Regions from separate parts of the Butyrivibrio sp. FC2001 genome, predicted to be linked through region 2. Evidence: a T-box and tRNA genes for the amino acid it is inferred to sense, from the RefSeq annotation. Region 2 holds a T-box; the other holds one or more tRNA genes.
What was found. The T-box of region 2 lies ahead of tyrS (tyrosine--tRNA ligase). A T-box ahead of a tRNA ligase gene usually reads a tRNA of that ligase, here a tRNA-Tyr.

Region 1 (6,684 bases), on a different contig from region 2:
TTTTCCATCTCGTGAACCGGCTCCACATCTATCGTTGTTCCACAGCCAACGGTGATTCCATAGCCATGCGAGCACACAGAGTGGATGACGTCATCACTAACTCCAGCTTCTTTTAAAAGTTCAGGAGCTTTAAGACAGTGTTCTTCCGGATACAGCTCAAAGTCTATATCATGCAAAAGGCCTACAATTCCCCAGTACTCAGCATCCTCGGCATACCCAAGCTCATTTGCGTACCACTTCATGACAGCCTCAACTGTCAGTGCATGCTGGATGTGAAAAGGGTCCTTATTATACTTCTTCAAAAGTTCAAAAGCCTCATCTCTTGTGATCATACCGCTCCTCCTTTATCTTCTCTGTGCTTTATCATGTTGCATCTTCCCCAAGATTCATCTTTATATGAAAATGCATTTTCTGTAACGTTCCGTTCTGTAAAGCCTGCTTTCTGATAGCACTTCTTAGCTCTTATGTTTGTGGTAAAAACGTTCAGATGAACCGCTTCGGCTCCGGTTTTCTCAAAGGCATAGTTTGATGCCAGTTCCAGCATTTCCCTAGCTACTCCTTTTCCGCGAAGCTCTGGATTGACTATGATGAACTTCAACATGCCTTCTTTTGTCTCTTCATTTAATGAATAGCAAAAGAACCCCGCAGTGCTTCCATCATCCTGGCTTACCACAAACGGAGTATCTCCCCACTGCGATGCTATAAATTTAAGAACAGCTTCAAAATTCTCCTGCTCAAGAGGATACTCAAATCGGCCTGCACACCACATAGCGTGCGTTCTTTCGTCATCTATCCAGTTTTTTATCTCATCAAAATCTTTAGAAGGGATGTATTGTCTTAGGTTCATATTTTCGCTCCACCAACAAAAACATAGTTCTAATATATCAGAAAAATAGCCATTTAACAGTAATTTTTCTGTCAAATGGCTAATTTAAGGTGATTTGTAGTTCATAATCACTTTATATGTAAAAAGTTAATTCCAGGAATGGGGCATGATCCTGTCTATGCTTGGGAATACTACTCCCCTTAAGAATCTATACACAAGCGATGTACTTGCTCCGAGGTATTCTGAAACCTCTGGGACTGTATGACCGCTTTCTCTTATCAGTTCTCTAATTCTTATTCCTGTTCCTTCAATATCTATTACCGGATAATCCATTTTCGTTATCTCCTTTTTTGCATTAAAAAATCCACTTAACACGCAAACTTAGTGGGCAGGGTGAGACTCGAACTCACGCTGTTTCAGTTGTCAGGGTTTTACAGACCCCTGCCTTCGCCGCTAGGCTACCTACCCATAGTGATCCCCACCGGACTTGAACCGAGTACTTCAGCCTTGAAAGGGCTGTGTCCTAACCTTTAGACCAGGAGACCGTGTGGGAGCTTTCACTCCCTATATTCAATTTATGCGCTTAGTTTATAAAGGCATTCCCCTTCAATCACAATAATGTCGTCCATAGCAACTCCTAAAACAGATGCTAATACAACTAAGTTATCCAATGTTGGCATCGCTGTTCCGCGCTGCCACTTGTAAATCGCCTGCGGAGTAGCAAATCCAAACACATCCTGTAAATCCCTAACAGACATACCGGCTGCCACTCTTAAATCTGTAATTCTCTGTCCCGTAGCGACCATATCGATCGCTGGAATATTCTGTGTCAATTTTGACTCCTTTCTTGCTTTCTATTTTCAAGCAAAATAAAACCGCTTGCCTTGTCATCTAAGGTAAGCGGTACGCAAACATGTTTATCTATAAGCTCCTGATCCGGTTTACTCCATCCGAACCTTTGCTAAAACAACCTTTTCTCGCATTTGCCTATCCTTAAATGGGCGCATGAAACTAAACATCCACTCTGATTTATACTGGAGTGATGATTCATAACTTTCGCTATAGAGGCAATAATTGCGATTCATTGTTGTCATGTCTTTTCCTTTCCGGGAGCTCTTTTTCCGCTCCGCTTATCTCTTTTATATATCGAATAATAACACCAACATTTATAGTTGTCATTATATTCATAGTATAATAACCGATTTCCTAAACCTCTAAAAATGTATCAAATTTTCATAATATCCCCTGAAAAAAGATATTAATAAACATTTGAAAATGCCCTAAAGAAATCCAAACCACCCATCGATATATTTTCTGTAAGCGAAAAAGAACATTCAAATGGCCAAAATGAATGAAACAAAAATAAGATGATTAAATGGAGGTTTCTCTTATGTATATGTACGAATTGTTTCTTTCAAGTGACGTAGAAGGCAAGAGCATTCACTTTATCCAGACAAACCACAAGGTGGGCGATCTCGAAAAATGGCTCAGAAAACTCGTTAAAGATAATACTATCTCCGAAGATATTGCTAACGCAGTTACCTTCGTTTGGTAATCATAATATAATCAGCAGGCACTACCAGAAGATTCCGAGAGGGATCTTCTTTTTATATAAAAAAGCCCTCCACTCCAATTTTCATGAAGCAGAGGGCCAATCCCCAAATGATTCATCATCTATCAAAATAGCTCCTCAGGCAAACTTCACTGCTGTGCCATAAGCCATTATTTCAGCTGCGCTCTGCATTACTGAAGAAGATGAATATCTTACACCGACTATTGCATCAGCGCCAAGGGCTTCCGCTTCCTTGATCATCCTGTCTGTAGCAAGTTCTCTTGCCTTGGTCATCATCTCGGTATAGCTTCCAAGCTCGCCACCCACCAGAGTTTTGAGTCCGGAGCCTATATCCTTAAAAGCGTTGACTGTCTGAATTGTGCTTCCCTTTACAAGTCCGATCATTTCCAGATTCTTTCCGGAAATTGTTTCTGTAGTAACCATCATCATACTCGCCACCTCCTTAAAACAGCTTTCTTCCAAGCCAGATGCAGATACAAGCACCTACAGTTGATACTATCAGGCTTCCGATAAGTCCTGTTGCGGTAAATCCGATGAGCTTAAATACAAAACCACCAACAACTCCTCCGAGAACACCAAGTATAATGTTTTTAAGTGTTCCGGATTTCTCACTCATGATTTTGCTTCCGAAAAAGCCTGCAATTGCTCCAAGTATAAGTCCACCAATAATTCCAAACATTTTGTTTTCCTCCAATCTTACTGTTCGCACTATTTTGTGCTATTTCAATACCACGCTTCCTGATAAATCCTTATGTAATAAATTTCTTTGTTTCTGTGATGGTTTTAGTATATGACATTTTAATGTCGTAATACACATTCATGATTGCAATATCGATAACCATATTCTTCATATGTGGTAAAATAAAGCTCCATCACACTATTTCTTTTTTGGAGCCGGGAGCTCCAAATCTGTTTCAGGCATCATTTCCATGAATTGCTCTTTTCAGCGCATCCGTATTATGGTTCCTCGAGATACCTTACTTTCTTTCCATGTGACATAGCATAATCTATCTCAGACCTCGTACTATCTCCGATATAACCACCAACGTTAATTACGAAAATCTCATCAGCCATGTCGATCTTACGCTTATGCATATCATCAAGCATTTCTTTTGTTTTAGTCAGTGTCCCTTCATCCATGTTTTCCCAGACTTCGGAATCACCTGAATGCCCAAACAAGCCAACGCTGATAACTATATTCCCCTCTAATGTCAGCTTTTTCTGCATTTCCATGAACTGTTCTTTAAAACGTGTGCTTCCACATAATGTAATAACCGGGTATTTTCCTTGCATTTGCACCATCCTTTAATATGTTTATCAATTTCTACTATGTATTACGGCAATCTGCCCCATAGCTATTTTTGTGCTTTGATATTGCTAAGTTAACTTTGCAATTTTAGTATAGTTGACTTTGCAAATAAGGCAAAGCAGACCTAGAAAAAATATCAGAAAAAGAGCAGTGTGATATTTTGAAAATACCTCACTGCTCTATATATAGTGATTTTTTTGGAAGGAACTCCCACCGAATCTGCAACGAAAGGGGTTTCTCATTGATACATTATCCGTTATCGATTTTTAGATATTTTTTGGCATCTTTCTCCTACCAATACTTGACCTGGTGGACAATTTTTTCTACCCCCGGCAACTTTATCCAACTGTTGATCTGTCAGATTTTCAACCTTTTTTACAACTTCATTTATATCTTTCTCTCTATTATCAGCCATATCAGTTACCCTTGTTACTACAGCCTTATCTCAGCCTTACTTAAGTAACAATTGTCCTTTCCATATAAATCATTGAGTGTTGCTTAGAAATATAATATATTAATTGTATAATATTAGGATAAAAGGAACCATTAAACCTTTATTATATTTTTATAAACTTTGACATATGATATATCTTGATAATGCAGCAACAACAAAAGTTAATCCGGAAGTTCTGGAGGCTATGCTTCCCTATTTTAGTCAGCAGTTTGCTAATCCATCTGCCGCACACCATTTCGGTCTTGAGGCAAAAAAAGCTGTTGAAAAAGCCAGGGAGTTTTGTGCTGAATTAATTGGAGCAGATCCTTCCGAGATAGTTTTTACATCCGGCGGTACAGAAAGTGACAACACCGCTATTTTTTCAGTGCCTGAGAATCGGCACATCATTACTTCTTTGACAGAGCATCATGCTGTTTTAAATCCATGTAAAAAAATAGAAGAACTTGGACGCCGTGTCACTTTTCTTTCGCCCAGTGAAAATGGCGATGTATCTGCTTCTTCCATTGAAAGCGCTCTGGAAGAGGAAACGGCTCTGGTTTCTGTCATGACTGCAAATAACGAGATAGGAACCATAACTGACATTAAAGCCATTGGCTCGCTGTGCAGGTCCGGGAAAATTCTTTTTCACACTGATGCAGTGCAGGCTTTTGGGCATATCCCTATAGATGTAAATGACATGAATATCGATCTTTTATCAGCCAGCGGTCACAAGCTTGGAGCCCCTAAAGGCGTTGGTCTCCTCTATGTACGGAAAGGCGTTCGTATATCGCCTTTCCTTTATGGAGGCGGACAGGAACAGGGGCTAAGATCCGGTACGCTAAATGTTCCTTCGATTATTGGTCTTGGTGAAGCGGCAAGGCTTAGCAGGATTCACATGTCAGAGAGATTTAGAAAAGAAACGGATTTAAGAGACTATCTGATATCAAGAGTTCTTTCCGAGATTTCCGGAGCAAAATTGAACGGAAGCATCGTGAACAGGCTCCCTGGCAATGCTCATTTTTCAATCCCGGAGGTAAATGGCGCAGAAATCATGGAACTATTATCCGGTAATGAAATATTTATTTCCACCGGTTCAGCCTGCTCCTCATCCAACTCACGGCCAAGTCATGTTCTCACGGCCATCGGTATGTCTGCAGCCGATGCCCGCTCTTCTATCCGTGTTACACTAAGCTATGAAAATACAAAAGAAGAAATAGATATTTTCATTCAGAAGTTAAAAGAATACGTTGATGCATTAAGAAATCTTCAATGAGAAGGTATTTCCTTTATCTCTTTAATCTCGTTGAAGATTTCTTTTTCCATTCCGGGAAGTTTCTCAAGCATTCTCCTTCTGGCCTCAGTGTCTCCACCCTCTTTTTCCATTGATGCCTTAAGTCTTTTGGTAAAATGCTCTGTGTTATCACTGATGCACTTTTTAAGCTCCTCATCAGTCTCCGACACAATACAGGGGCGGACTATCTTAAGCTTGGCGGCATATGTCAGACTATCTTCATCAGATTCCTTTGAGCGAAACAGGATTTCTGCTACTACCATCTCCTGATACTCTCTTTTTTCCTTGCCCTCAAGCATCGCATTATTAAATTCATCGCCGGAGAGACAGATTCCGCAATCATCTGTGAGAAAAGAAAACAAATCATCTCTGTTTTCTGTCGGACAAATTCCCTTAGCAATCTCCCCATTAAGAATAAGGACCCAGTATGGAGTTCCATCACCGCCAAATTCATAAAGAAGATCGTGGGACTCATCGCAGGAAAATCTGATAATCTCAATATTCTTTTTCTCCAGAATACCAGTCAGCGGTTCCACTTCCAGACACATTGAGCAGCCTTCCTGGTAAAAACACATAAGTGCTTTGGTTTTGTTTAGAATAATATCTTTTGTCATCTTTTATCTACTCGTTTGTTAGCGCCGGTTGTCCATCCTGCTCTGATATACCCCAAGTTCCAACGATACGTTACAACAATTGTTCTTATAAACTTATAACCCATTCTTATAAAAAAACGCACAAATCGCATAAACGATTATCGTGATTATCATATACACCGAATTCGTAGTCGACACATACGAACACCCCTCCGGATTCTTGATATACGTCTGCATGGAAAAGGTTGTCGGTACGCTCATGTAAATGACTTCAGCCATTATAAATTCGAGATCACCTTTATAGAGTCTGGAAATCACAAAGACACACACAGCAATCGCACAGCTCTGAATCAAGAGCCTGCAGATAACCGGTTTTAATACCTCTCTGATCCTGTCGAAATGCAGATCGATATCATAGCCAACAGCCAGCAAAATCATTGCGTTCAATGGTGCAACAACCAGATGCTCACATCCAAGATAAATGGAGCTCACCGGCTGAGCAAGAAACCATTTCATAATGCCGCTTACACCGAAGGTAACACCTAGCACCGCACCAATGAAGGTCGGTGTGTGCAGCGCAGAAAGGACCAATGCCTTGGGTGACATTCTTTCGCCCTTTTCCTGCTGTTGTAGCATACCCATCCAGATGGAAAAACCGA
Region 2 (6,684 bases):
CCGATAAGTGAGCAAACAAGACAGATAACACCATTTGTTATCTCAGGCTTATCCGGAATAAATGAAGCTCCCATAAGAAGAACAACGTGTGCCACCATCATGATTGTAGGAACATAATCCTTAACAACTGTCTTCTCTTCTGCTGATACAGGCTCTTTATCCTTTCTGAAAAGCGCCATCATAATCGGTACTGTAAGAAGTGCACCAAGCTCAACAGCGAAGAAAATACCAGGTCTTCCGTTCATCCAGAAGAAGTCATTAAAGTCCATCTTTGCATATGCACCAAGCATGATTGATGTTGTATCACCTACAAGTGTTGCAGCGCCCTGAAGGTTTGAAGATACAGCGATTGAAATTATCATGGATACAGGATTGATTTTCAGCTTCTTACAAATAGCAAGCCCAACCGGTGCTACCATTAGAAGTGTTGCCACGTTATCAATAAACGCAGATATAAGTCCTGAAAACAATGACATATAAATTGTGACCCACATCACATTAGGTGCAAGGTCAAGCAGATGGTCTGCAATGAGGTTCGGCATCTTTGATTCAATAAAATAATCAACAAGCAAAAGCGTACCGAATATCATGAGCAGTACGTTCCAATCCACGACAGAGAATACCTTTGTGTAAGGAAGTATTCCTGTAACTACGAAAATAGCAGCTACTCCAAGAGCGATAAATGCACGTTTCTTGGGAAAAGCGATGAGGCCCACGTACATGGCCACAAATAAGACAATTGCAAGTGTTTTCATTTTTTAAGTCCTTTCGTTTTGAAAATATTATAAAAACAGTAATCTGCAATAACATAAAAAGAGACTTTCACTGCAGATTTTGCAGTAAAAGTCTCGTTAATTACAACATACCCGGGGAACCATGTTCCCGTATTGACGGATGAATGTTACATGCAAAGCATGATAACTACTCCCTTTTACCTATAATAAGATAGCAAATTTATAATTGCTCGTCAAATTAATTCAAAATGCTTCATGGCATTCCAGATACCATCATTTTCAAGAGAGGTTGTGATATAATCCGCAAATTCAGAGAGGTCATGATAGGTGTCTCCCATGCCTACGCCAACACCGGCAGCAAGAAGCATTTCCTTATCGTTAATGCTATCACCAAAGGCAAAGGTATTTTTTATATCCTCGCCCAAAAGCTCACATACCTCTTTTATGCCCACGCCTTTATTAAAACCCTTGGGAACCATTTCAACAACCTTGTCCGAATGGATCATGTATTCGTAAAGATCTGAGAGTTTATCGAAGCATTCATCTCTTTTTTCAATGGGAACCTCCGTCGCGCAGGACATCTTTTGTATCTCCCATTTGCCCCAGCATTCATCTATGCCGCGGAGCTTATCTCCCATCTCCTTAATAACCTTATCGCCATACATGTCTCCCTGGAAATCTTCAAGTTCAAGATACAGATGATTGGGGCCTTCCAGAATCGGCTTAAAGCCATACTCACGGACAGTCTCGATTGACCTTATGGCATCCTCTGTCGGAATAAGCCTGCTATAGACCACTTCTCCGTTGTACTCGATCATCGTTCCACAGGCTGAAACTATGCCATCGAAACCGATACTAAGGAGCTTTTCATTAGTGACAAAGGCTCTCGCCCTGCCTGTGTTAATGAAGCACTTGTGCCCATTAGCCCTGGCAGTACGGATTGCCTCGATTGTCTTTTCATTTATCTCATTCTTATAGTTCCAAAGAGTTCCATCAATATCAAAAAATAAAACCATTAAAATACTACCTTCTTAAAGGACTTCTTTCCTCTCTTAACCATAACACCGTCACCTGCAAAGGTATCCTTTGTGTATGTGGTCTTGAAGTCTGTAACCTTCTCATCAGCAAAGGTTACGCCACCCTGCTGAACTGCTCTTCTTGCCTCACTTCTTGTAGGGCAAAGTCCTGAAGAAACAAGTACCTGAAGGATATCGATAACGCCGTCTCTGAAGTCCTCTTCCTTAAGATTAACTGCAGGTACGTTAGCGAGATCTCCGCCGCCTGCAAAGAGAGCCTTTGCGCCGTCCTGAGCCTTCTGAGCCTCTTCCTTGCCATGAACAAGGCTTGTAAGCTCGAATGCAAGAATTTCCTTCTTCTCGTTGATTCTGGAATCTTCCCACTTCTCCATCTCCTCGATCTCCTCGATAGGAAGGAATGTGAGCATCTTAAGGCACTTATCAACATCAGCATCGCCAACGTTTCTCCAGTACTGGTAGAAATCGTAGGGTGATGTCTTTTCAGGATCAAGCCATACAGCGTTACCTGCTGTCTTACCCATCTTATTACCCTGAGAGTCTGTAAGAAGAGTAATTGTCATAGCGTGAGCGTCCTTACCGAGCTTTCTTCTGATGAGCTCAGTACCACCAAGCATGTTACTCCACTGATCGTCACCGCCAAACTCTAAGTTACAGTTGTACTTCTGGAACATGTAATAGAAGTCGTAGGACTGCATGATCATGTAGTTAAACTCAAGGAAGGAAAGTCCCTTCTCCATACGCTGCTTGTAGCACTCTGCACGAAGCATGTTATTTACTGAAAAGCATGCACCAACCTCTCTTAAAAGCTCGATGTAGTTAAGGTTCATGAGCCAGTCAGCGTTGTTAACCATCATAGCCTTGCCTTCGCCGAAGTCGATGAATTTCTCCATCTGCTTCTTGAAGCACTCAGCATTGTGGTCGATGTCTTCTCTTGTGAGCATCTTTCTCATGTCGGATCTTCCTGAAGGATCACCGATCATAGTTGTACCGCCACCAATAAGTGCGATAGGCTTGTTACCTGCCTGCTGGAGTCTCTTCATAAGTGTAAGAGCCATGAAGTGACCAGCTGTAAGGCTGTCTGCTGTACAGTCAAAGCCGATGTAGAATGTAGCCTTTCCTGCGTTAACAAGCTCTCTTATCTGCTCTTCATCTGTTACCTGAGCGATAAGTCCTCTTCTTTTAAGTTCTTCATAAATCTGCATATTGCACCTTCCTTTTCTGCTCGGGCATTTTTGAAAATAAAAAACGCCCTGCGCAATCGTTAATAGATTACGAAGGACGGGTTTAAATCCGTGTTACCACCTTCATTTACATAAAGCTCACGCTTCATGCCTCAGTAAGTACTAGGAAAATATTCCGCATACTCTTCCGACTAACGCTCGGTTCTCGTCACAGCTTACTAGATAACTCATTCTTCCGCGCAGCTCCCGGAGGTATTCATCTAATGGTCATATCCGCGCCTCTCACCAACCGGCAACTCTCTGTGGCTGAATCATTAAACTACTTATTCCGTTCATAGCCTTTAAATAATAATTATCCTTATTTTTAATTTATTGTCAAGATAAAATCCCTGCAATTCCTCATCGAAATTGCAGGGATTATTAAACGCATTATATCTGTCTGAAAAACTAGCTATAAATTAAAGTCTTGTCCAGATAGAAAGCTTCTTCATCTTGTTCTTGAAGAATGCTGAGCTTGTGATAGGTGCGTTACCGTTTGCAAAATTAGTAACCTTAGAGCTGTTCTTTGTTACTTCCTTCTTTGTTCCAGCAACACCAAGGAGCATATTGCCTTCGTTAGCTGTGTAGTACTGTACTTCGTAGCTTGTATCCCAGCTGGTATCAAGATAGTAAGTTGCTCTGTAGTAACCGCTTGTCTGTCTGAATGTCTTCCACTCCTTGTTGTGTGAGTAGCCATAAGCATATCTTACCTTGCCTGCTGCGTTTGAACTGTTATAAGCACAACCTGTTGTAGCATCGATAAGGTAGCATCCGCACATGATATCATCCCATCTGTGCTTACTTGATCTTACAATCTTAACTGTGTTGTGCTTGATCTTGTTCTGAGTTGACTTCGGAACAGATACGTGCATCTCTACTGTTGCCTTCTTAAGCATTCCGTTGTAAAGGTAAGGAAGATAATAATCCTTAGTGATAGAATCAAATCTTACCTTAAGCTTCTGATAACCGATGCCAGGGAAGTATGTCTTGATTGTGTAGCTTCCGCCTGCACTTGCGTTTGTGTTGAGCTTGCTAGCTGAGTAGCTAACAGCGTGTGCTGTCTGAGGCATTGCTGTAAATGTGATTGCACATGCAAGAGCAATACCAGCGAGTGATTTTAATACTTTTCTCATACGTTTTTCCTCTTTCCTCTCTTGAGAGCAGATCTCTCCTTACGATAAGTCCCCTCTACTTATCTGAAGATCAGTTCCCTAAACTTTTCATGCGGTTAATATAATAACATAATTTTTCAAAAAAAGTAAGTTTTAATGAAATAAAATTTTATCAACCATCTTACTTAAATTTTAATATCAGAATTTAATCTTAGCCTTCTTAAGAAGCTTCTTATAAGCCTTCTTGCAACTCTTAGGCATCTTCAGTTTGAAGTTCTTAGCATCCTTACCGAATGCCTTCTTGCCAAATGATGCGATCTTTGTTGACTTAACTGTTACCTTCTTAAGCTTCTTACATTTGTAGAATGCTTCCTTGCCGATAGAAGTAACATTAGCGCCGATTGTAACCTTCTTAGTCTTCTTATTGCCCTTCATGAAGTTCCGAGCGATGTCTGTTACATTAAGGTTGAAGCCTGCAAGTTTTACTGTTTCAGGAATGGTAACTTCCTTAGAAGCTGTTGCAAGGCTGATTGCGCTCAAGTTACCGGCAGCATCCATAATACGGTAATTGATGCCGTTATCCTGGAACTCTCTTCCGGGCACGAATGATACTGCAGGAGCAGCGTTTACTCTGTTGTTTGCAATAATCGGAGCATCTGAATATTTGATTTCAACATTGAACTCAAGGTTTCCAAGTGCATCAAGGTCCTCTTGTGAATATATATTTCTATTTGTATCGCCGCCTGTTACTTCATCAAGAAACATAAGCATGATCAGTGCTTCCCTCTCTGTGCACTCAGGATTCTGCATTATAGTCTTCTTGTTAATTACATATGTACCTGTACCTGTTGAGCCATTAAGAGCAGATATTTTTACTGTATATCCATCAGACTGCTCTAAAAGAATTCCCTGATAAGGATTGTTTGATAAAACTGATGTAGCATGTCTGGAATCCTGATATTTTTCTGTAAACTTCCAATCATATGTAAGTACAGAAAACATAACTGCATAGCTATCACTAACTCCCTTGGGAATATTGTTAGGATCAGTAACACCATCTAAATCCTTTTCACTAAAGCCTACTGTCTTACCATTACTAAGATCTACAGACAGATTTTTTGTTGCAGCCTTTGCAGTTATGGAACCAAGTCCAAGCGCACCTGCAAACATAAATGTAGCGCATGCAATTGTTGTTAAAGCTTTGCATACGCCTGTTTTGAAACTTTTCTTCATTTCCCCATTTTCCTCCATAAAAACTAAAATTTGATATTTATTATCCTGCCATTTTTTTAAGTTTGTGTCCATATTGTGATCTGATTCTTAAGATTTCCTTAAGGATACTTACAAAAAGAGTCAGATAATTGCAGGTACTGTCAAAAAATCGGCGACCCGAATATAATTCAGGTCACCGAAAACACAATTTAAAATATTAGTATATATCAGCAATTAACACTTAATCTTTGCCTTCTTGAGAAGCTTCTTGTAAGTCTTCTTGCAGCTCTTGGGAAGCTTTAATTTGAATTTCTTTGCATCCTTACCGAATGCCTTCTTTCCAAAGGTTGTGATCTTTGTAGAAGTAATTGTAACTTTCTTTAGTTTTTTACATTTGTAGAACGCTTCATTCCCTATAGATGTAACGTTAGAACCGATTGTAACCTTCTTTACCTTCTTGTTGCCTTTCATAAAATTCGGAGCAACATCAATAACATTCAGGTTATAGCCTTCAAAGCCAACAGAATCAGGGATAGTAACGCTCTTTGAATTGGCAGTGAGGCTGATTGCGCTAAGGTTACCTATCGCATCCATTATGCGATATTTTATTCCGTTGTCCTCGAACTCTCCTCCCTGAATTAAGGATACTTTACCGGTTCCTTTTGCCTCCTCATCCTTAACAATTGGAGCATCCGAAAATTTTATTTCAACATTGAATACAGAGTCACCATACAAAGTCCGCTCTCCTAAGAGCAACTCCTCCAGCCAGTTTATATTCATCCAGGCTTCATCTTCATTAAACCTATGAGAATTAACTAATGTTTCCTTAGAAATTACATATTTTCCTGTTCCTGCTGAATTACTTAGGGCACTCACTGTAACATCAGAATTATCTGATTCTTTATATTCCGCTCCCTGGTAAGGTTTTTCAGAAAACACAATCTTGAAATCTTCTGCTTCAAAATCATCCATTATACCTTGCGTATCATACATCCACATTATAATTGCTACTACAACTGCATCCTTATAGTCTTTGGTATAATTTTTGTCTTTCCTCATCTGTTTTTCATTAAAAACAATATTTCTACCATTGCTAAGATCAACAGTCCAGGATGAAGTTGCTGCCTTTGCAGATATAGAGTTAATTCCAAATGCTCCTGCAAGCATAAAAACAACACACGAAGCGACCATCAAAAATTTATAGATACTTTGTTTATAACATTTCATCATATTACTCCCGATATTAAATAATTAAAGCTTATATCCTGCCTTCTTAAGGAGCTTCTTGTAAGTCTTCTTGCAGCTCTTGGGAAGCTTTAATTTGAATTTCTTTGCATCCTTACCGAATGCCTTCTTACCAATTGTTGTA

Region 1: it encodes a tRNA-Tyr, which carries the amino acid that the T-box ahead of tyrS (tyrosine--tRNA ligase) is inferred to sense. The anticodon was not compared.

Annotation. Positions count from the first base shown of each region.
Region 1 covers NZ_AUJH01000028.1:7,517-14,200, reverse strand. The annotation lists gene G601_RS0112670 (HD domain-containing protein) at 1-332, opposite strand, end outside; gene G601_RS0112665 (GNAT family N-acetyltransferase) at 329-847, opposite strand; gene G601_RS0112660 (helix-turn-helix domain-containing protein) at 974-1,159, opposite strand; tRNA gene G601_RS0112655 (tRNA-Tyr) at 1,212-1,294, opposite strand; tRNA gene G601_RS0112650 (tRNA-Glu) at 1,299-1,371, opposite strand; gene G601_RS0112645 (helix-turn-helix domain-containing protein) at 1,402-1,632, opposite strand; gene G601_RS26195 (hypothetical protein) at 2,217-2,381, shown strand; gene G601_RS0112635 (YbjQ family protein) at 2,517-2,828, opposite strand; gene G601_RS0112630 (GlsB/YeaQ/YmgE family stress response membrane protein) at 2,842-3,078, opposite strand; gene G601_RS0112620 (hypothetical protein) at 3,357-3,692, opposite strand; gene G601_RS26190 (hypothetical protein) at 3,965-4,123, opposite strand; gene G601_RS23160 (cysteine desulfurase family protein) at 4,290-5,414, shown strand; gene G601_RS0112605 (hypothetical protein) at 5,408-6,046, opposite strand; gene G601_RS0112600 (AEC family transporter) at 6,140-6,684, opposite strand, start outside.
Region 2 covers NZ_KE384132.1:720,277-726,960, forward strand. The annotation lists gene G601_RS0116815 (SLC13 family permease) at 1-755, opposite strand, end outside; gene G601_RS0116820 (Cof-type HAD-IIB family hydrolase) at 968-1,750, opposite strand; gene tyrS (tyrosine--tRNA ligase) at 1,750-2,973, opposite strand; T-box leader at 3,043-3,297, opposite strand; gene G601_RS0116830 (hypothetical protein) at 3,411-4,124, opposite strand; gene G601_RS0116835 (leucine-rich repeat protein) at 4,302-5,336, opposite strand; gene G601_RS0116840 (leucine-rich repeat protein) at 5,550-6,506, opposite strand; gene G601_RS0116845 (leucine-rich repeat protein) at 6,567-6,684, opposite strand, start outside.